DNA from 4 places in the Streptomyces sp. NBC_00554 genome. Region 2 is predicted to be linked to each of the others. Evidence: riboswitches for the same ligand, from Rfam matches in the RefSeq annotation. Region 2 holds a riboswitch; each other region holds the start of a gene.

Region 1 (5,162 bases), 3.6 Mb from region 2:
TCCAAGTCGCTGGGCAGCCAGGGCGGTGCCGTCCTCGGTCCCGCTCCGGTCATCGACCACCTGGTCAACGCGGCGCGCACGTTCATCTTCGACACCGGTCTCGCGCCTGCGGCGGCGGGCGCGGCCCTCGCGGCGCTGCGGCTGCTGCGCCGCGAACCGGAGCGTGCCGCACGGGCCCGCGCGGTGGCCACGGCGCTGCACAGCCGCCTGACGGCCGAGGGCCTGGAAGCGGTACGACCGGACGCCGCCGTCGTCTCCGTGCGCGCGCCGTCCCCCGAACGGGCCGTGCGGTGGGCCGCCGACTGCCGCGAGGCGGGACTCGCCGTCGGCTGCTTCCGCCCCCCGTCCGTGCCCGACGGCATCTCCCGGCTGAGGCTGACCGCTCGCGCGGACCTCACCGACGCGCAGATCGAGCACGCGGTGCGGGTGATCAGCGCAACCCGGTGATGCTCAGTCCAGTCCGATGACGCTCAGCTCAGTCCGGCGATAAATCCCTCCCAGGTGGCAGGGGCGAACAGCAGGGCGGGGCCTGCGGTGTTCTTGGAATCGCGGACGGCCACGAGTCCGGACCAGGGTCCTGGACCCGGCCGGGCCGTCTCGACGCAATTGTTCATTCCCGTACTCCGGCTGCTGCGCAGCCAGCGCGCGTCGTGCAGCGAAGTACTGGAAGGTACGTACCGAGGCAGTGCAGACATGGTGCCTCCTTACGCGCCGTCACCTATCCCGGCGATGTAATCCAATGAGTCCTCGGGCGAAAGGGCTTGGATCTGAAGGGCGTTGAAGGCCTCGCTGTAGGCCTGAAGGTCTTCTTTCCGTTCGAGATAGAGGCTACTCGTCAAGTGGTCGAGAACAACCACATCCAGATCAGATGTGCTCGGAAATGAGAAGATAACGAAAGGCCCGGTCACTCCGATGTGAGCCCCGGCGGTGAACGGCAGGACCTGAAGCCGCACTTGAGGCAGGGTGGCGGCCGTCCGCAGGCGGTGCAGCTGGCGTGCCATGACCTCCGGGCCGCCCACGTCCCGTCGCAGCACCGCCTCGTCCAGGACCGCGCTCAGTTCCAGTGGTGGATTCGAACGCAGCACGTCCTGCCGGGCCAGGCGCACCTCGACGAGCGCGTCGAGCTTGCTGTCCTCAAGTCCCCCCACGGCGGCCCGAGTCACCGCACGGGCGTACTCGGGTGTCTGCAGCAACCCCGGCACCACGGACGTCTCCAGCGTGCGCATTCCGCTGGCCTGCGACTCCAGACTGATGAAGTCGCGGTACGTCGGTGGCAGCACACCGCGGTAGGCGTGCCACCAGTGGTGCCGCCCGTTGCCCTCCGCACCCGCCAGCACCACCAGGAGGTCCCGTAACTCGGGTTCCTCGACGGCGTACGCGTCCAGGAGCCGCTCCACGTCCGAGGGCTTGACCCCACTCGTGCCGGTCTCGATCCGGCTCACCTTCGACTGGTGCCAGCCGAGAAGACGGGCCGCCTCCCCGCTCGTGAGACCCGCACCTACGCGCAGAGCACGCAGTTCTGCACCGAGCTTGCGGCGGCGTACTGCGGGACCGTACTGCATGGCCGTACTCCTTACTCCTTCCGAGCCGCCCAAATACGGTCCTCCGTCGCAGAGTTCACCGCTTCGAGCGACAGATATATGCATATCTCGGTGGATCGCACCCGTGACCGGCCAGGTAATGGCAGTCTGGCGCGAAGCACCAGTCCGGGACCGTACTCGAACCATCCGCTCCGTGTCGGACCCCGGTCCCGTGGGAAAGGGACGACCGCGCCATGGCAGACCATCAGGAAGCATCCGTCACTCTGCCGAGCGATCCAGCCTCGGTCTCCGCGGCCCGGAAATTCGTCGCCGAAGTGCTGGCCGAATGGGGCCTGCCGGGTGACTCCGAAGTCGCCGACACCGTACGCCTGATCGTGTCCGAACTAGCCACCAACGCCGTCCAGCACACTTTCGGGCAGTCGCCCACCTTCAGAGTGGACGTCCGCCTCGAGCGGGACGAACACCTGCGCCTCGGCGTCACCGACAGCCACCCACGCTTTCCCAAACGACTGCCCGCGGCCGTCCAGCAGGACAACGGACGCGGCATGGTGATCATCCGCTGGCTGACCGCCGAGTGCGGCGGCAGACTCACCGTCCGGCCCACTCGCGAAGGCGGCAAGACCATCTCCATCGAACTGCCCTGGACGGCACCGGTCGAGCCGGTGACGGCAGGGGGTCCGCAAGAGCCCTGAAACCCGGTCCAGTTGTGCTGCGCGGCGGCGCGTCCGAAGGCGCCGCGCAGCGAACTCACGCTGCTGGGTCCGATTCCTCTCCTCGACCCTGTGTGGACGTGATGTAGCGCCCCACCAGCCGGGGCAGAACGGTCCACAGCGCCAGGCAGACGGCCAGAGTGCCCGCGCCCGCGGCGATCCCGGCGCCGCGCCCCAGCGTCACGTCCACGACGAGGAGCACCGCTCCGGTGAACGCCAGCATCAACACGTATAGGCCGACGTGGGTCAGCCAGGAGGAGACCCGCACGATGGCGGGTTTGACGTTCTGCTGGAACAGCGACCGGTGCAGGGCGGCCGGCGCCGTGAACAGGGCGGCGGCCAGGAACGCGAGCAGGAGGGTGGTGACGTACGTGGCGCGCTGTGCCGTGTCCAGCGAAGGGAAGCGCTGGGTGAAGGCCAGGGTCAGGAGAAAGGCGAAGAGGATCTGCACGCCGGTCTGGGTGACCCGCAGCTCCTGGAGGAGCTCGGCGAAATTGCGGTCGGCGCGCTCAAGAGGTTTCTCGTCGCGTTCCGTGCGGGGACGTTGTTCCACCATGGTGGACGAGTAACCGGTTCGACCGTGTTTCACGCCCTGCCGCACGTCCCGTGGGGGCGACGGCGCGTGCCGTCGCCCCCACGGACGGGTCAGCTGACCCGTCCGTACCAGACGCTCTTCGTCCAGATCTTCTGGAGCTTCACTACCTCCCCGGTCTTCGGGGAGTGCCAGATCTTTCCCTTCCCGGCGTAGATGCCGACGTGGTACACGCTCCGGCCCGAGTGGAAGAACACGAGGTCTCCGGCCTTGCGTTTGGAGGCGGAGACATGGTTGGTCTTGTTGTACTGCGCCGCGGCCGTACGAGGCAGCTTCTTGCCTGCCTTCTTGTACGAGTAGAGCGTGAGCCCGGAGCAGTCGAAGCGGCGCGGCCCAGCGGCGCCGTACTTGTACGGGGAGCCCTTCTTGGAAGCCGCGACCTGAAGTGCCTTCGTCGCCAGGGTGGCCGCTTCGGCGTCGGATGCGACGCCTGGGACCACGAGGCTGCCGCCCACGGCGGCGATGGTGAGAGCCGAGGCCGTACCGGCCCTCGTCCACAGCGACGGGACACGATTGAGCGCAGTCATGCGCAACCCTTCGTCAGCCGCCTGTGAAGGATGACCTGTCGGATTCGGGCTGGCGAAGTAGCCCGGCCGCGTGCTGCGGCTTCACCCCAAGGACCGCCCGGATCTCTCCGGCGGCCCGTCGTGCTGGGTCCTCCACTCCTGCCGATGCACATCTGTCGACCGGTCATCCGGGAGGCGGCAGGACTCGGCGTCCGACCCGGACCGCCCCGCCGGTGTGGCGGGGGCTTGTCGTCGGAAGGGATCTTCACGCATTGATGTCGGAAAATCCGAGCGGAATCGGCGGTTTGTGGGGTTACTCACCACTCACCCGTTCGGGTGGACACCCCGCCGTTCGAGCGAGTGTCCAGTAGGCCGACGACGCCCGTACCAGCGACGGAGGGCTTCAAGTACGCATCCGCGCTACGCGCGTTGCGCAACTTCTGCGCGCTCTTGGAAGGACGGGTGTCTACGCCATCCGGGGGTACACCATCTGGTCCGTTTGAAACCCGGGCCGGACGCTCCGACGGGTCGGTGCGTGCGGTGGCCCGGGTAGGGGTGCGTCAACTGTCGGAACCAGGCGGCAGGGTGACGCGGGCCGCCCGCCGCTCGCCGTCGAGGACACGCAGGGCCTGCGCCAGGGTCGGGGCGTGCACCTCGCTCTCGCCCCGCTGATGCATCAGCGCGAGGGCGTCCCGCAGCGCCGTCGCCTTGGCGACCAGCGCCTGAGCGGCCCTCAGGCCTCGGTAGGTGTCCCCGGGGCGGGCCGGGTTGATGCGGCCGAGCAGGTCGACCACGTCCAGGTAACGGTCGATCAACTCGGCTTCCGCGCGCGTCAGTGCGGGCAGCGGGGGCAGTTCGGGTGGGAGCATCGGCCGCTCACCTCGCGCCGGGTGTGGGGCGGGAAGCCTTGCGGCTCGGGATGATGCCGTCGATCAGTCCGTACGCCAGTGCCGCCGGCGCGTCGAGGATCTTGTCCCGCTCGATGTCCGCGGCGACCCGCTCCGGACTCTGGCCTGTGTGCCGCACGAGCATCTCCTCCAGCATCCTCCGAGTACGCGTCAACTCCTCGGCCTGGATGGCCAGATCAGAAGCCTGCCCGTGGATCGGCTCGGGAAACGACGGCTGGTGGATCAGCACGCGGGCACCCGGCAGCGCGAACCGCTTGCCCGGCGTACCGCCCGCAAGGAGCACGGCGGCGGCCGAAGCGGCCTGGCCGAGACAGACGGTCTCCACCTCGCAGGTGACGAACTGCATCGTGTCGTAGACGGCGGTCATCGCGCTGAGTGAGCCGCCGGGGGAGTTGATGTACAGCGAGATGTCCCGGTCCGGCGCCAGGTACTCCAGGTGCATGAACTGAGCCATCACGTCGTTCGCCGACGTGTCGTCGACCGGCGTCCCGAGGAACACGATCCGCTCGTCGAGCAGCTTCGAATACGGGTCCAGGGTCCGGTGGCCCGCGCTGGAGCGTTCGGTGAACTCGGGCAGGACATGGCGGGCGGACGGGCGGTTCATGGCTTACGCCTCCTCGGCATCGCTTCTGTAAAAAATGTACAGGACGTACGTATGCCTTCGGAGGGTGCTCGCTGACAGCGAAAATCCCCGTGGAGCTAGGTGCTCCACGGGGATTCGGTGTACGGCGAGGGTCAGGTGAGGGGGGCCGGGGCGGGTGTGCCGTAGAACGTTATGGCGGGCCAACCGCGGGACGCGGTCAGTTCGTTGAGGGCGTTCGCTATTTCCAGGGGGGTGATGGTGTTCGCTGTCGGAGCTTCGGAGAACCCGATGCTGAAACTCAGGCTGATCTGGCCCACGTAGT
Region 2 (5,162 bases):
TGGGAGACGCTCACGCACGCCGGGAATCCTGCCGACTGAGGGCCGACCGAGGGCCGACCGAGGGGTGACGGCAACGTTGGTAATGGGTGTCCCGCGAGTGGCGTATAGTTGGGTTTAACGACGCGGGGTGGAGCAGCTCGGTAGCTCGCTGGGCTCATAACCCAGAGGTCGCAGGTTCAAATCCTGTCCCCGCTACTGAAGGCCAAGGGCCGGAACTCGGATTCACGAGTTCCGGCCCTTGGTGTATTCCGGGGGACGTGTACGCATCCCCCGGAAGGTCCACAGGGGTCGCCCCCCGACCCCGCTCCGGGAAACCTGGACGGGTGGGGCAGCGAACAGGTACGCAGCGGGCGGGGGATCCGTACGACCCGCGCGACGGCTCGTACGACCCGGCATACGACCGGTCCGGTGGGCGGCTGCCCGGGGACCCCGTGCCCGATCCCGGGCTGGGTGACGGAGAGCCCGCCCGGTCGGCCGGAGCGAACCCGCGCAGGATCTCGTACACGCGCAGATTCGTCCGGGTGCTCCCCGTGCTGCTCATCGCCGCCGGCGCCCTGTACGAGTACCTCACGCCGAGGGATTTCACCGGCGGGCCCCTCTTCACTGCCGCCCCGCTGGTGGCGGCTCCCCTCTATTCGCTGCGCGGCACCGTGCTCACCGGCGTATCGGCCGTGGTGGCGGCGCTGGTGGTCCACACCCGGCTCGGCGTCGTCACGCAGGCCGAGGCGGTCACCGAGATGGCCACGGTGGCGACGGCCGCCGTGCTGGCCGCCCTCATCAACGTCCTCGTCCGGCGCGGCAACGCCCGCCTCGCCTCCGTCCGCGAGATCGCCGAGGCCGCTCAGCGCGCCGTACTGCCGGAGCCCGGCGAGCGGATCGGCGCGCTCGATGTCGCGGCGCGGTACGAGGCGGCGCAGGAGGACGCGTTCATCGGCGGGGACCTGTACGCGGTGCAGGAATCCCCGTACGGCGTACGGCTGGTCGTGGGTGACGTACGGGGCAAGGGGATGGGCGCCGTGGCGGCCGTCGCCGTCGTCATCGGGGCGTTCCGGGAGGCCGCCGAGCAGGAGGCGACGCTGGAGGCGGTCGCCGGGCGGCTCGAGCGGGCGCTGGAGCGCGAGGGCGCCCGGCGCGACGGCCTCGACGCCTTCGAGGGGTTCACGACGGCCGTCCTCGCGGAGATCCCGCGCGGCGAGGAGGTCGTACGGATCGTCAACCGCGGCCATCCGCCGCCGCTGCTCCTGCACGCGGACGGCACGCTCGTCACACTCGACGCCGGGGAGCCCGCACTGCCGCTAGGGCTGGGCGAGTTGGGCAGCCTGCCCGACCGTGCGCAGGAGGCGGAGTTCCCGAAGGGGGCCACGCTGCTCCTGCACACCGACGGGCTGTCCGAGGCCCGCGACGAGCGCGGGCGCTTCTACGATCCCGCGGCGTTCCTCACCGGACGGACCTTCCCCGCGCCCGGCGCACTGCTCACCGCGCTCGCCGACGAGGTCCGCCGGCACTCGGGCGGCGGGACGACGGACGACATGGCGCTGCTCGCCGTACGGCGTCCGTGAGAGGTTCTGGCCCCGAAAGGTTCCGGCCTCGAGGGGTTCTGGCCCCCGTTGTCACCGGGGTGATCGAGTGACGCCCCTCCGCATAACAACTGACATACCGTCAAGAGTGTTGTGACTGATGAGGTGTGGTCAACTCGCCCGTTTTACGCCGGTGATGACCCGAAAGTCCTGGCCAGAAGCGTTAATGATCAGTCCGAACGGCTTGGAATCCGGTGCCCGCGTCTATTAACGTTCGATAACGCAGCGCGGTCGTCCCAGCCGTCACGAGAGACGGCTCCGTGCGCATGCGCCTAATCCCGCAAGGGAGCCGGGGAACCACCAACTTGGGGTGAATCGAGCGTCTTTCGCAGGTGGGAACACCAGCGGTTGACGCGCGTAGGAGACCTTCCTGCTCCGAACCCGTCAGCTAACCCGGTAGGCGAGAAGGAAGGAAAGGAGCACGCCCACGTGGCGTCCAACCCGCCTGCCCAGGCAACCTCGTATCCGCCGAGCGAAACGCACACCTTCGTTTACGGCAAAGAAGACGAGGGCCCCCGGGAGGAGTGGAATCCCACCGAGGACTCCCTCCGTCCCATCCGCGGCCGGCACCGTGTCGGCAAGCAGCGCGGAGGCGGCGGACTCGCGCGCAGCTCCACCGTTCTGGGCGTCGGCGTCATAGCCGCGGTCGGCGCGGGCGGCATGGCCACCGCGGCGCCCAACAAGCCGCCGGTCTCGATCTCGCTGCCCGACCTGCCGTCCGTGAGCACGATCCTCTCGGACGACACCTCCGACGACGAGGCAGAGGGCTCCACCACTCCGCTCAGCAGCGCCGGTCTGACCACTGCCGAGACCGAGCAGGGCACCGCGGACGCCGGCGAGGTCCTGCGCGCCCGCATCATGCAGCAGGCCGAGGTCCAGAAGGACCAGGCCGACACCGCGGCCCAGCAGGCCGCCCAGGCCGCCGCGGTGAAGAAGGCCGCCGACGACGCCGCCGCCGTGAAGAAGGCGGCCGATGCCAAGGAAGCCGCCGCGAAGAAGAAGGCGGCGGAGGAGGCAGCGGCCAAGGCAGAGGCCGAGCGCCTCGCCGAGCTCGCCAAGAGCTACACGCTGCCGACCTCCTCGTACACCATCACCTCGACCTTCGGTCAGGCCGGCTCGCTGTGGTCCTCCGGCTACCACACCGGTCTGGACTTCGCCGCGCCCACGGGCACGCTGATCAAGGCGATCCACAGCGGCACGATCACCTCGGCAGGCTGGGACGGGTCGTACGGCTACAAGACGGTGCTCACGCTCGACGACGGCACCGAGCTGTGGTTCGCCCACCAGTCCTCGATCAGCGTCAGCGTGGGGCAGAAGGTCGCCACCGGTGACGTCATCGGGCGCGTGGGTGCGACGGGCAATGTCACCGGGGCGCATCTGCACCTCGAGGTCCACCCCGGCGGCGCCGACACCGGGATCGACCCGATGGCCTGGCTGCAGAGCAAGGGCATCAATCCCTGATACGTACGTTTCCTGATCCCCGGCGGTTCTGACGACACACCCCCCGACGTCAGGGCTGCCGGTCAGGTATGTGCGGAATACAGCCATCCGCTGGTGGCGTTGAGATCGAGCATGACTTCTCTTCGCAAGCTTGGCTCGTCCGGCCTCGAGGTCTTCCCGCTCGCCCTCGGCGGCAACGTCTTCGGCTGGACCGCAGACGAGACCCGGTCCTTCGCCGTCCTCGACGCGTACGCCGCCGCGGGCGGCAACTTCCTCGACACGGCCGACTCGTACTCGGCGTGGATCGACGGCAACAAGGGCGGCGAGTCCGAGACCATCATCGGCAAGTGGGTCAAGGCGCGCGGCAACCGGGCCGACGTCGTGATCGCCACCAAGGTCAGCCAGCACCCCGAGTACCCGGGGCTGTCCGGCGCCAACATCAAGGCCGCGGCCGACGCGTCCCTGCACCGCCTGGGCACCGACTACATCGACCTCTACTTCACGCACTTCGACAAGCCCGAGGTGCCGGTCGAGGAGATCATCGGCGCGCTCGACGAGCTGGTGAAGGCGGGCAAGGTGCGCCACATCGCGGCCTCCAACATCTCGCCCGAGCGGCTCCAGGAGTCCCTCGACTTCTCCGACCGCGAGGGCCTCGCCCGCTACGTCGCCCTCCAGCCGCACTACAACCTCGTCTCGCGCGACACCTACGAGGGCCCGCTGCGCGACATCGCCTCCCGCTCGGGCCTCGCTGCCGTCCCGTACTTCGCCCTCGCGTCCGGCTTCCTCACCGGCAAGTACCGGCCGGGTACGACGGTCGACTCCCCGCGTGCGGCGGGCGCGGGCAAGCACCTGGAGACCGAGCGGGGCCTTCGCGTGCTGGCCGCCCTCGACGAGGCCGCCCAGGCCCACGACGTCCCGGTCGCCACGGTCGCCCTGGCCTGGCTCGCCGCCCAGCCGACGGTCGCGGCACCGATCGCCTCGGCACGGGTGGTCGAGCAGCTTCCGGCCCTTGTGGGGGTGGCGGACCTCGTCCTCACGGACGCGGAGCTGGGCAGGCTGACTGAGGCGTCGGCTTAACCGTCGCCCGCGAGGGATCGATCGAGGGTTCTACGAGCGATACGGGTTGTACGCGGGGTACGGCGCCGCGGTCCCGTACGGCCCCGGGTGGGGCTGGCCGTACGTGGGCGGGTAGCCGTACGTCGGCCAGGGCGGGGGCACCGGAACCACCGGAACCGGAGCCGTCGCCCTGGCCGCGTACGCCAGGGCCGGGCGCGCGGCATCCCGGCGGAGCCACAGCTCGTGGAGCAACTTCCGTTCCCGTACGAGGAAGTCGGCGCCCGCGCGGCCGTCGCGAGCCCGGTGCCGCAGGAAGGCGAGCGAGGTCGCGTACGCCTCGTACTCGGCGACGGAGCGGGCGGCGGGCCTGCCTCCCAGGTGGCGGGCGGCGTACTGGCGGGCGAGCCGGCGCGCGTGCATCGAGCCGAGCACGTACGGCTCGGACGCGGACAGCCACCCGGCGGTGGCGTAGGCGGGCAGTTCCGCACGCACCGTGCGCAGTTCCCGCTGCCGGGTCCAGACGACCAGCCAAGTCAGCAGCGCGAACGCGGGCACCATGAACGTGGCGTACACCGCGAAGAACCCGAGCTCCCCGAAGCTCGACGAGCCGTTCCACATGGCGTGCATGCCCATGGCGAGCACGAGTCCGGCCAGGGGCAGCAGGACGCGGCGCACATGGTGGCGTTCGGCGGACAGGGCCGCGATGCCGAAGCCGATGCCGGTCAGGACCGTGAACAGCGGGTGCGCGAAGGGGGACATCACCACGCGCACGAAGAAGGTCGCGGCCGTGACGGATGTCAGCCCGCTGTCGCCGCTGAGCTGGTCGGTGCCGAAGGCGGTGCCGAGATAGAGGATGTTCTCGGTGAAGGCGAAGCCGGTGGCGGTGACCCCGGCGATGACGACCCCGTCGACGATCCCGGTGAAGTCCCGCCTGCGGAAGAGGAAGACCAGCAGGACGGCCGCCGCCTTCGCGGACTCCTCCACGATGGGCGCTATGACGGTCGCGCCGAGGGTGTCGGCGCTGGTCGGGTCGGCGGTCGCGGTCGCTATCCATCTGGTCGCGAAACTGTTGGCGACGATCGCTATGAG
Region 3 (5,162 bases), 650 kb from region 2:
CCATCTACGCCATCTGCGAGCTCCTCGGCGTCCCCCGCGAGGACCAGGACGACTTCCGGGACTGGGCGGGGATGATGATCCGGCACGGGGGAGGGCCGCGGGGCGGTGTCGCACGGTCCGTCAAGAAGATGCGCGGATATCTGGCCGAGCTGATCCACCGCAAGCGCGAGGCGCTGCCCGAACACGCCGCCCCCGGCGAGGACCTCGTCTCCGGCCTCATCCGCGCCTCCGACCACGGTGAGCACCTCACGGAGAACGAGGTGGTGGCCATGGCCTTCATCCTCCTGTTTGCCGGTTTTGAGACGACCGTGAACTTGATCGGCAACGGCACGTACGCCCTCCTCACCCACCCCGAGCAGCGGCAGCGACTGCAGAAGTCCCTTGCCGCCGGGGAGAGTGGACTGCTCGAAACCGGTGTCGAGGAACTCCTTCGCTTCGACGGCCCTGTGGAGCTGGCCACTTGGCGGTTCGCGACCGAGGCCGTCCGGCTCGGCGGACAGGACATCGCACCCGGCGACCCCGTCCTCGTCGTACTGGCGGCTGCGGACCGTGACCCCGAACGCTTCGCGCAGCCGGACACCCTCGACCTCTCCCGCCGTGACAACCAGCATCTCGGCTACGGACACGGCATCCACTACTGCCTCGGCGCACCCCTCGCCCGCCTGGAGGGCCAGACCGCGCTGGCCACCCTCCTCACCCGCCTCCCCGACCTCCAACTCGCGGGAGATTCCGCCGATTTGCGATGGCGCGGTGGGCTCATTATGCGCGGATTGCGCACACTTCCAGTGGAGTTCACGCCTCCGCTCCAGTTGTCCACCGGGCCTTCGTAAGGCACTTCGGGGGCGCGAAAAGCTGACGGTCCATCAACATTGTGATCTTCACGTGATCTACGCTGCATCGACTTGTGACAAGCGTTCGAGTGCCGATACGTTCAATGACCAGCGCGGATCATCCGTCGCAGACGTCTCCGTACGTCGCTTTAGTCACCTGCTGTCACGTGAAAGGCTTCCGCATGCTCTCCGGGAACGGCCGCCATCGTCGCCCCCGTCAGGCTCCGGCTCTCATCGTCGCGGCAGGAGTGACCGGATCGGCCATCGCGATCCCGTTGCTCGGTGCCACGAGTGCGAGCGCGGCCGACGCCACCACCTGGGACCGTGTCGCGGAGTGCGAGACGGGCGCCTCCTGGAGCGACAACACCGGTGACGGGTACTACGGCGGGCTGCACTTGACCCAGTGGGACTGGGAGAACTACGGCGGCATCGAATACGCCCCGAGCGCCGACCAGGCCAGCCGCTCGCAGCAGATAGCAGTCGCCGAGAAGATCCTCGACGGCCGCGGAGTCGTCGCCTGGCCCACCTGTGGACCCCTCTCCGGGCTCAGCAAGGACTCGGCCTCGGCGGACGTCGACACGGGCGTGTCGGACGACTCGTCGTCCGACGCCTCCACTTCGGACTCCTCCGACTCTTCGAGCTCGGAATCGACCGACTCATCCGGTTCGCTCGACTTGTCTGCTTCGTCCAGCCCCTCTCCGTCCGCGTCGTCCTCGTCCGACACGTCGACCAAGTCCGACACTTCGGACGCGGACGAGGGTGCGGACTCGAGCGCGACAAACGATGACGACTCGGACAAGTCGGCCCAGAGTGACGACTCTTCGGATGCGTCCGACAGTGCGACGACCGGCGCCGGGCGTCACCGCGGCGACACCGCCACCGAGGGCACGACCGACGGCCGTACGGACAGCACGGCCGGGCGGCATGCCTCGCGTGACTCCGACGGCCTTCGCGGCGTCGTCGACGGTTCGTACGTCGTCCGCGTCGGCGACAGTCTCTCGGCCATCGCCGACGCCCTTGGCCTCGAAGGCGGATGGGCCGAGCTGTACGCCGAGAACGAGGAGACGGTGGGCACCGACGCGAACCTCATTCTCCCCGGTCAGAGCCTTGCAGTTGGTGCCGAACCGGGCGAAAAGTAGCGGGAGTTCGCGTCATGGTTCGCCATGGAATGTCCGGTTTGGTGAGAATGAGAGATGGATCTCAGACCCCCTGATCGTCTTTGAAATTCCGCCGATCGCCTGCTTACGGTCGTGACCGCTCGCCACAGCGGGCCCCGACGATCGCAACGCCGAATCCTGCCAGCGGCCGTACGGGAACAGTCGTCGCGTCAAGCGCCGTAGGCAGGAGCGGGGGACCCAAGGTAAGTGCCGAGCCCGGTAGTTGACCGGGAGCGGCTTGGGGTGAAGACGTGCGCCGAGAGGTGCGCGACCGGGCACTCACCCGCCCGAACCCGACAGCTCACCTCGCAGGCGTCGGTGAGGGGATCACTTCATGCTGCGTTCGTGCAAGGGCAAGCACCGTCGCCCGTCCAAGGTCACCCGCATTGCCACGCTCGCCGGGGTGACCGGCGTCGCCGTCGCCGCCCCGCTGATGGCGTCCGGCACCGCCTCCGCCGCCACCACCTCCGAGTGGGACACCGTCGCCCAGTGCGAGTCCGGCGGCAACTGGGCCATCAACACCGGCAACGGTTACTACGGCGGTCTGCAGTTCTCCTCCTCCACCTGGTCCGCGTACGGCGGCAGCGCTTACGCCGCCACCGCCGACCAGGCCTCCAAGTCCCAGCAGATAACGGTCGCCGAGAAGGTCCTCGCCGCACAGGGCAAGGGCGCCTGGCCGTCCTGCGGCACGGGCCTGTCGAGCGCCGCGTACGACGGTGGTACGAGCGACTCGTCCTCGTCCTCCTCGTCGTCGAGCAGCGAGCAGAGCACCACTCCTTCGCAGCAGTCGAACACGTCCACCGCGACGACCAAGACCGCCAAGGCGAAGACCGTCGAGACCCCGACCGGCAAGAAGGTCAAGAAGGGTGACGGCGAGTACAAGGTGAAGAAGAACGACACCCTCAGCGCCATCGCCGAGGCGAAGAACGTCAAGGGTGGCTGGCAGCAGCTGCTCAAGCTGAACAAGGACATCATCGACGACGCGGACTTCATCTACCCGGGTCAGCAGCTGCACCTCAGCTGAGGTCCGAGAGCTGAGGGGCAGCGGTTGTCGGCCCACGGCGGTCGGCTGACACCAGGCTCGTAGCTGAACCTCAGCTCTCTCCTATACGTGGTCTCCATACTGAAGGCCTCGTGTGGGTCACCCCCGTCCCCACGGGCTCCCCGCTCCGGTGCGTGTTCCCCCGTACGCACCGGGGCGGGGTTTTTCATTCCTTTTTTGTTCCGTTCTGGAACAATGTTTACCCTGTGTTCTGCCCAAGGGGTGGTCGACCGGCTGGCCGATCGCTCCGAGCCGGTTAGGCTCATCCCGCAGGGTTCCAAAAAGCCCCGCGTACCCGCGTCACATCCCAGAAGGAGATGCTCGTGCCGTCCATCGACGTCGTCGTAGCCCGGGAAATCCTCGACTCGCGAGGGAACCCCACCGTCGAGGTCGAGGTCGGCCTCGATGACGGCAGCACGGGTCGTGCCGCCGTCCCGTCCGGCGCCTCCACCGGCGCCTTCGAGGCCATCGAGCTCCGCGACGGTGACCCCAACCGCTACCACGGCAAGGGTGTCGAGAAGGCCGTCCTCGCGGTCATCGAGCAGATCGGCCCGGAGCTCGTCGGTTACGACGCCACCGAGCAGCGCCTGATCGACCAGGCGATGTTCGACCTGGACGCCACCGACAACAAGGGCTCGCTCGGCGCCAACGCCATCCTCGGCGTCTCCCTCGCCGTCGCGCACGCCGCCTCCGAGGCCAGCGACCTCCCCCTCTTCCGCTACCTGGGCGGCCCGAACGCGCACCTGCTGCCCGTTCCGATGATGAACATCCTCAACGGCGGGTCGCACGCGGACTCGAACGTGGACATCCAGGAGTTCATGATCGCCCCGATCGGCGCGGAGTCCTTCTCCGAGGCGCTGCGCTGGGGCGCCGAGGTCTACCACACCCTCAAGAAGGTGCTGAAGACCAAGGGCCTGTCCACCGGCCTCGGCGACGAGGGCGGCTTCGCCCCGAACCTGGAGTCCAACCGCGCAGCGCTCGACCTCATCGTCGAGGCCATCAAGCAGGCCGGTTACATCCCCGGCGAGCAGATCGCGCTCGCGCTCGACGTCGCCGCGTCCGAGTTCTACAAGGACGGCAAGTACGAGTTCGAGGGCAAGTCCCGCTCGGCCGCCGAGATGACCGAGTACTACGAGGAGCTCGTCTCCGCGTACCCGCTCGTCTCCATCGAGGACCCGCTGTACGAGGACGACTGGGCCGGCTGGAAGGTCATCACCGAGAAGATCGGTGACAAGGTCCAGATCGTCGGTGACGACCTGTTCGTCACCAACCCCGAGCGCCTCGCCCGTGGCATCGAGGAGGGCTCGGCGAACGCCCTGCTCGTCAAGGTGAACCAGATCGGCTCGCTGACCGAGACCCTGGACGCCGTCGAGATGGCGCAGCGCAACGGCTTCAAGTGCATGATGTCGCACCGCTCCGGCGAGACCGAGGACGTCACCATCGCCGACCTCGCCGTCGCGGTGAACTGCGGTCAGATCAAGACCGGCGCCCCGGCCCGCTCGGACCGCGTCGCCAAGTACAACCAGCTGCTGCGCATCGAGGAGATCCTCGACGACGCCGCGGTGTACGCCGGTCGCAGCGCCTTCCCCCGCTTCAAGGGCTGAGCCGTACCGGCTTAGGAAGCGTCGTACGTACGTCCCCGTACTCGGTCCCGTACCGTGTGCGGGGACGTACGCACGTGACGGGTTTGTACCGGGGAGGCGGGACTCATGGCCGTGAAGGACCGGGACCGGTTCTCCACCGCGACCAGGCTGAAGCTGCTCGGCGAGCAGACGGCGGCCCGGGTCTACCGCTCCCAGACCAAGCGTCAGGCGCGCCGCTCGCGGCTCACCGGGCGGGCGGCGCTCCTCGCCCTCGTCCTCTGTTCGCTGGTCGTGGCCCTCGCGTACCCGATAAGGCAGTACGTGTCCCAGCGCGCCGAGATCGCCGACCTGCAGCAGCAGCGGGAGCAGGCCCGTGCGCGGGTCGAGCAGCTGCGTGACCTCAAGGCGCGGTGGCAGGACGACGCGTACGCGGAGCAGCAGATCCGGGACCGGCTGCACTATGTGATGCCGGGGGAGACCGGCTACATCGTGATCGACCCGGACGCGGCGAAGCAGTCCCGCGCCGGCCAGGGGGCGGCCGACCGTCCCT
Region 4 (5,162 bases), 2.8 Mb from region 2:
TCTGGCGAAGCTGGTCGCCGAGGGGCTCGAGGAGCTTCCCGAGACCGTCTGAGACACCTCTTTGCGCCTTAACCGGCGCCGCTCTCGCGGTGGTGGTTGCGCGCCGTTGGGGTTTCTCAATTGATGGTTGGGGTGTTCGACGCTCCAAAAAATGCCACGCAGGGCCCGTCCGAATTATCGGGCGGGCCCTTCGCAATTCCATTGTGCGGGCAGCATAAATAATCTCCCGCGAATTACTCCTCTTTGTATACGGCGCTCTTGTTAATGCCGCAGGCCCGTCATGTTTACGGGATGTTGCGAAGTCCTCACACGGTCCGGGCGATCTCCCGCGCCGGGAAAGCGAAGCCGGTGCGCGGCCGTCGCGCGTTCGGTGTGCAGGGCCGTGATCGCCCGGGCCCGCTCACTGTCGCCGCGCGCCACGGCGTCCACGATCCCGCCGTGCTCGGCCCAGGATTCCGCGGGGTTGGCCGGTGCCTCGACCGCGTACATCCAGGCGATCTTGTGCCGCAGCTGGGCGAGCGTGGAGGTCAGCGCGGTGCTTCCGGAGGCCTGCGCGAGGGTCTCGTGGAACCAGCCGCCCAGCGAGCGCAGATCCTCGCTGTTGCCCCTCCTGGCCCGCTCCTGACCCAGCCTGACCAGGCCTCGGAGCACCTTGAGGTGGGCTTCGGTGCGGCGCTGTGCGGCCCGCGCGGCGCCCAGCGGCTCAAGGAGCATGCGCATCTCGAGCAGGTCCCCGGCCTCCTGCTCGGTCGGCTCCGCGACACACGCGCCCGCGTGCCGCCGGGTGACGACGAAGCCCTCGGCTTCCAGCGTGCGCAGGGCCTCACGCACGGGGACGCGCGAGACGCCGTAGCGGCGCGCGAGCAGTTCCTCGGTGAGCCGGCTGCCGCGCTCGTAGACACCCGCGACGATGTCGTCGCGGATCGCTGTGCATACCGAGTGCGCAGGAACACGCATACCGGACCTCCGCTTTAATCCCCGTGAAACGCCGTCGATTGACGCTTGTTCAGTGACTCTATTGCAGAGACTCGGAATTTCCGATGGCGGACCGGAATCCATGGATATTTTTTGGACAGGAAGCGGTTCGAAACCACAAGGCCCCGGCTCGTGCGAGCCGGGGCCTTGTACAGGTACGTAAGCGAGTGATCAGTCGTTCATGCCGGGCGGCGTCAGACGTTCACACCGTGCGAGCGGAGGTACGCGACGGGGTCGATGTCCGAGCCGTACTCGGCGGTCGTCCGGGCCTCGAAGTGGAGGTGCGGCCCGGTGGTGTTGCCGGTGGACCCGGAGAGGCCTATCTGCCGGCCCGGGGTGACCGTCTGGCCCACGGAGACGCCGATGGACGACAGGTGGCCGTACTGCGTGTACGTGCCGTCGTTCATCTTGATGACGATGTTGTTGCCGTAGGCGCCGCCCCAGCCGGCCTCGACGACGGTGCCGGAGCCGACCGCGTGGACCGAGGTGCCGGACGCGGCATGGAAGTCGATGCCGGTGTGGCTGCCGGAGGACCAGAGGCTGCCGCCGGTCTTGTAGCCGGTGGAGACGTACGAGCCGGTGACCGGTGAGACGAAGGTGTTGAGGCGCTTGCGCTCGGCCTCGCGGGCGGCGCGCTCCTTGGCCTCGCGCTCCTCCTTGGCCTTCTCCTCGGCCTTCTTCTTCGCGGCCGCGTCGGCCTTCTTCTTCGCGGCTGCCTCGTCGGCGGCGTGCTGCTGGGCCGCGGCCTGCGCGTCGATCTGGTCGGCGATCGAGTCACCGATCTCGATGGCCTGGGTCAGACCGGTCTGCTCGACCGAGTTGTCCGCGGCGAGCGCCGGGGAGGCCAGGGAGCCGAGGACGCCGGTGGTGGTGAGCGCCGCGACGCCGATGGCGTTCTTGGTCGTGCGCTGCACGCGGCTCGGGCGACGGTGCTTGCCTGTGCCACAGGTGAACGCCATGTAGGGGCTGATCCTTTCCTTCCTTCTCGCCTACCGGGTTAGCTGACGGGTTCGGAGCAGGAAGGTCTCCTACGGACCACCTCCGGAGAGGGCGTCCGATTCACCCCAGGGACTACGTGTGGGTCCCCGGCTCCCCTGGCTCACGCCGTACGGGGACTAAGCGATGGCTGTCCGGTGCCGCGGGCGCGGCGCACTGCCTGACGAACAGCCGGACCGACGCTAAACGGGACATCTTTCAATCGACAAACGGATCACGGCTTTTGTAGCGCATGCCACAGGGCAGACAGGCAACCTCTCTATCAATACGGACAAATGGGGGCCCAGGAGACTCCGTGGTCTCCTGGGCCCCCATGGGAGCGTGCTGTTCCGCTCTGTCCTACTCGGCCCTACTCCGCCGGAACGACGCTCACTTCACCGATTCCGAGCGCCTTGACGGGCTCCTCGATCGTCGCGGCGTCGCCCACCAGGACGGTCACCAGGCGGTCCACCGGGAAGGCGCTCACGGCGGCCGCGGTGGCCTCCACGGTGCCGGTGGCGGCGAGCTGCTGATACAGCGTCGCCTGGTAGTCGTCGGGCAGGTGCTGCTCGACCTGGTCGGCCAGCGTGCCCGCGACGGCCGCCGCCGTCTCGAACTTGAGGGGCGCCACACCCACCAGGTTCTGTACGGCGATGTCGCGCTCGGCGTCCGTCAGGCCCTCCGCGGCGAGGGTGCGCAGCACCTTCCAGAGGTCGTCGAGTGCCGGGCCGGTGTTCGGGGTGTCCACGGAGCCGCTGATGGCGAGCATCGCGATACCGGTGCCGTCCGGGGCCGAGCGCAGCACCTGGCCGAACGCCCGCACACCGTAGGTGTAACCCTTCTCCTCGCGCAGGACGCGGTCCAGACGCGAGGTGAGGGTGCCGCCGAGGCAGTACGTGCCGAGCACCTGGGCGGGCCAGACGCGGTCGTGCCGGTCGGCGCCGACACGGCCGATGAGCAGCTGCGTCTGGACGGCGCCGGGGCGGTCCACGATGACGACACGGCCGGTGTCGTCGGCGGTCACCGGCGGCACGGGGCGCGGCTCGGCGGACGAGCCGGTCCAGGCGCCGAGCGTGTCGGCGAGCAGCGCGTCGACGTCGACCCCGGTGAGGTCGCCGACGATCACGGTGGTGGCCGTGGCGGGGCGTACGTGCTTCTCGTAGAAGGCGCGTACGGCTCCCGAGTCGATCGCCTCGACCGTCTCCTCGGTGCCCTGGCGCGGACGGGACATGCGCGAGGTGGCCGGGAACAGCTCCTTGGAGAGCTCCTTCGCGGCGCGGCGTGCCGGGTTGGCGGTCTCGTGCGGGATCTCGTCCAGCCGGTTGCGCACCAGCCGCTCGACCTCGCTGTCCGCGAACGCCGGTGCCCTCAGGGCGTCGGCGAGCAGATCGAGCGCCTTCGGGAGGCGCGAGACGGGGACTTCGAGCGACAGGCGTACGCCGGGGTGGTCGGCGTACGAGTCGAGCGTGGCCCCGCAGCGCTCCAGCTCGGCCGCGAACTCCTCGGCGGAGAGCTTGTCGGTGCCCTCGGAGAAGGCCCTCGCCATGATCGTGGCGATGCCGTCGAGGCCCGCGGGCTCGGCCTCCAGCGGCGCGGCGAGCAGCACCTCCACGGCGACGACCTGCTGGCCGGGGCGGTGGCAGCGCAGCACGGTCAGGCCGTTGCCGAGGGTGCCACGGTCGGGTGCGGGGAACGCCCACGGCCTGGCCTCGCCGGCCTGCGGCTGGGGGTGGAACTCCATGGTGGCGAGCTCGGTCACTTCGCCGCCTCCTCGTCGGTGTCTTCGGCGTCTTCAGTGGCGATCGGTTCGTAGACGAGAACCGCGCGGTTGTCGGGGCGCAGGCGGGACTTGGCGACCTCCTGGACCTCCTCGGCGGTGATGTCGAGGACGCGCTGTACGGCGGTCAGGGCGAGCTGCGGGTCGCCGAACAGGACGGCGTACCGGCACAGTTCGTCGGCGCGGCCCGCGACCGTACCGAGCCTGTCCAGCCACTCGCGCTCCAACTGGGCCTGGGCGCGCTCCATCTCCTCGGCCGTGGGGCCCTCCTCGGCGAACCGGGCGAGCTCCTCGTCCACGGCGGCCTCGATGACGGGGACCTCGACATCGCCGGAGGTCTTCACGTCAAGCCATCCCAGGGAGGGCGCTCCGGCGAGCCGCAGCAGGCCGAACCCGGCCGCGACGGCGGTGCGGTCGCGGCGTACGAGCCGGTTGTAGAGCCGGGAGGACTCGCCGCCACCGAGGACGGTCAGCGCCAGGTCGGCGGCGTCACCCGCGCGCGTGCCGTCCTCCGGGAGCCGGTAGGCGGCCATCAGCGCGCGCGAGGGGACCTCTTCCTCGACGACCTCGCGCAGCTCCTCGCCCATGGTGTCGGGCAGGGCGCCGTCGCGCGGGGCGGGCTTGCCGTCGTGCCCGGCGATGGAGCCGAAGTACTTCTCGATCCAGGCGAGCGTCTGCTCGGGGTCGATGTCCCCGACGACCGAGAGCACCGCGTTGTTGGGCGCGTAGTACGTGCGGAAGAACGCGCGGGCGTCCTCCAGGGTGGCCGCGTCCAGGTCTGCCATCGACCCGATCGGGGTGTGGTGGTACGGGTGGCCCTCCGGGTACGCAAGGGCGGTCAGCTTCTCGAACGCGGTCCCGTAGGGCACGTTGTCGTAGCGCTGCCGCCGCTCGTTCTTGACGACGTCCCGCTGGTTCTCCATGGACTCATCGTCGAGCGCGGCGAGCAGCGAGCCCATGCGGTCCGCCTCCAGCCAGAGGGCGAGCTCCAGCTGGTGGGTGGGCATGGTCTCGAAGTAGTTGGTGCGCTCGAAGCTGGTGGTGCCGTTCAGCGAACCACCGGCTCCCTGCACCAGCTCGAAGTGGCCGTTGCCCTTCACCTGTCCCGAGCCCTGGAACATCAGGTGCTCGAAGAGGTGGGCAAGTCCTGTACGCCCCTTGACCTCGTGGCGCGAGCCGACGTCGTACCAGAGGCACACCGCGGCGACCGGGGTCAGGTGGTCCTCGGAGAGCACCACGCGCAGGCCGTTGGCCAGGCGGTGCTCGGTCGCTGTCAGCCCGCCGGAGCCTGCCTCAGCTGTGGCCGTGTGACCCATGGGCATGTACGTCCCTTCGATCGCGGAAAACTACGGATTTCCTGTCGGTCCTGCCACTGTATGCAAGCGCGCGGACAGCTGGCGAAGTTCCCGCGCCTCCTACGCCCAGAGCGAGAATC

What was found. A riboswitch is a leader RNA that binds a small molecule or an ion and turns the genes downstream of it on or off. The one in region 2 is predicted to bind cyclic di-AMP.
Region 1: it holds a riboswitch for cyclic di-AMP, as region 2 does, so the genes downstream of both, OG266_RS39660 (C40 family peptidase) here and OG266_RS23380 (M23 family metallopeptidase) in region 2, are expected to answer to the same signal.
Region 3: it holds a riboswitch for cyclic di-AMP, as region 2 does, so the genes downstream of both, OG266_RS26355 (transglycosylase family protein) here and OG266_RS23380 (M23 family metallopeptidase) in region 2, are expected to answer to the same signal.
Region 4: it holds a riboswitch for cyclic di-AMP, as region 2 does, so the genes downstream of both, OG266_RS11030 (M23 family metallopeptidase) here and OG266_RS23380 (M23 family metallopeptidase) in region 2, are expected to answer to the same signal.

Annotation. Positions count from the first base shown of each region.
Region 1 covers NZ_CP107799.1:8,935,448-8,940,609, forward strand. Annotated here, with positions in the region: gene OG266_RS39635 (8-amino-7-oxononanoate synthase) at 1-447, shown strand, start outside; gene OG266_RS39640 (DUF397 domain-containing protein) at 471-695, opposite strand; gene OG266_RS39645 (helix-turn-helix domain-containing protein) at 705-1,562, opposite strand; gene OG266_RS39650 (ATP-binding protein) at 1,775-2,233, shown strand; gene OG266_RS39655 (DUF6328 family protein) at 2,289-2,807, opposite strand; gene OG266_RS39660 (C40 family peptidase) at 2,897-3,370, opposite strand; cyclic di-AMP (ydaO/yuaA leader) riboswitch at 3,374-3,560, opposite strand; gene OG266_RS39665 (hypothetical protein) at 3,910-4,218, opposite strand; gene OG266_RS39670 (ATP-dependent Clp protease proteolytic subunit) at 4,226-4,861, opposite strand; gene OG266_RS39675 (twin-arginine translocation signal domain-containing protein) at 4,993-5,162, opposite strand, start outside.
Region 2 covers NZ_CP107799.1:5,315,761-5,320,922, forward strand. Annotated here, with positions in the region: gene OG266_RS23365 (alginate lyase family protein) at 1-39, shown strand, start outside; tRNA gene OG266_RS23370 (tRNA-Met) at 122-195, shown strand; gene OG266_RS23375 (PP2C family protein-serine/threonine phosphatase) at 324-1,559, shown strand; cyclic di-AMP (ydaO/yuaA leader) riboswitch at 1,837-1,995, shown strand; gene OG266_RS23380 (M23 family metallopeptidase) at 2,007-3,038, shown strand; gene OG266_RS23385 (aldo/keto reductase) at 3,150-4,094, shown strand; gene OG266_RS23390 (PrsW family intramembrane metalloprotease) at 4,125-5,162, opposite strand, start outside.
Region 3 covers NZ_CP107799.1:5,962,884-5,968,045, forward strand. Annotated here, with positions in the region: gene OG266_RS26345 (cytochrome P450) at 1-830, shown strand, start outside; gene OG266_RS26350 (transglycosylase family protein) at 1,013-1,969, shown strand; cyclic di-AMP (ydaO/yuaA leader) riboswitch at 2,153-2,317, shown strand; gene OG266_RS26355 (transglycosylase family protein) at 2,322-3,011, shown strand; gene eno (phosphopyruvate hydratase) at 3,347-4,633, shown strand; gene OG266_RS26365 (septum formation initiator family protein) at 4,739-5,162, shown strand, end outside.
Region 4 covers NZ_CP107799.1:2,531,218-2,536,379, forward strand. Annotated here, with positions in the region: gene OG266_RS11020 (HPr family phosphocarrier protein) at 1-52, shown strand, start outside; gene OG266_RS11025 (GntR family transcriptional regulator) at 262-957, opposite strand; gene OG266_RS11030 (M23 family metallopeptidase) at 1,170-1,934, opposite strand; cyclic di-AMP (ydaO/yuaA leader) riboswitch at 1,947-2,107, opposite strand; gene OG266_RS11035 (M16 family metallopeptidase) at 2,321-3,709, opposite strand; gene OG266_RS11040 (M16 family metallopeptidase) at 3,706-5,049, opposite strand.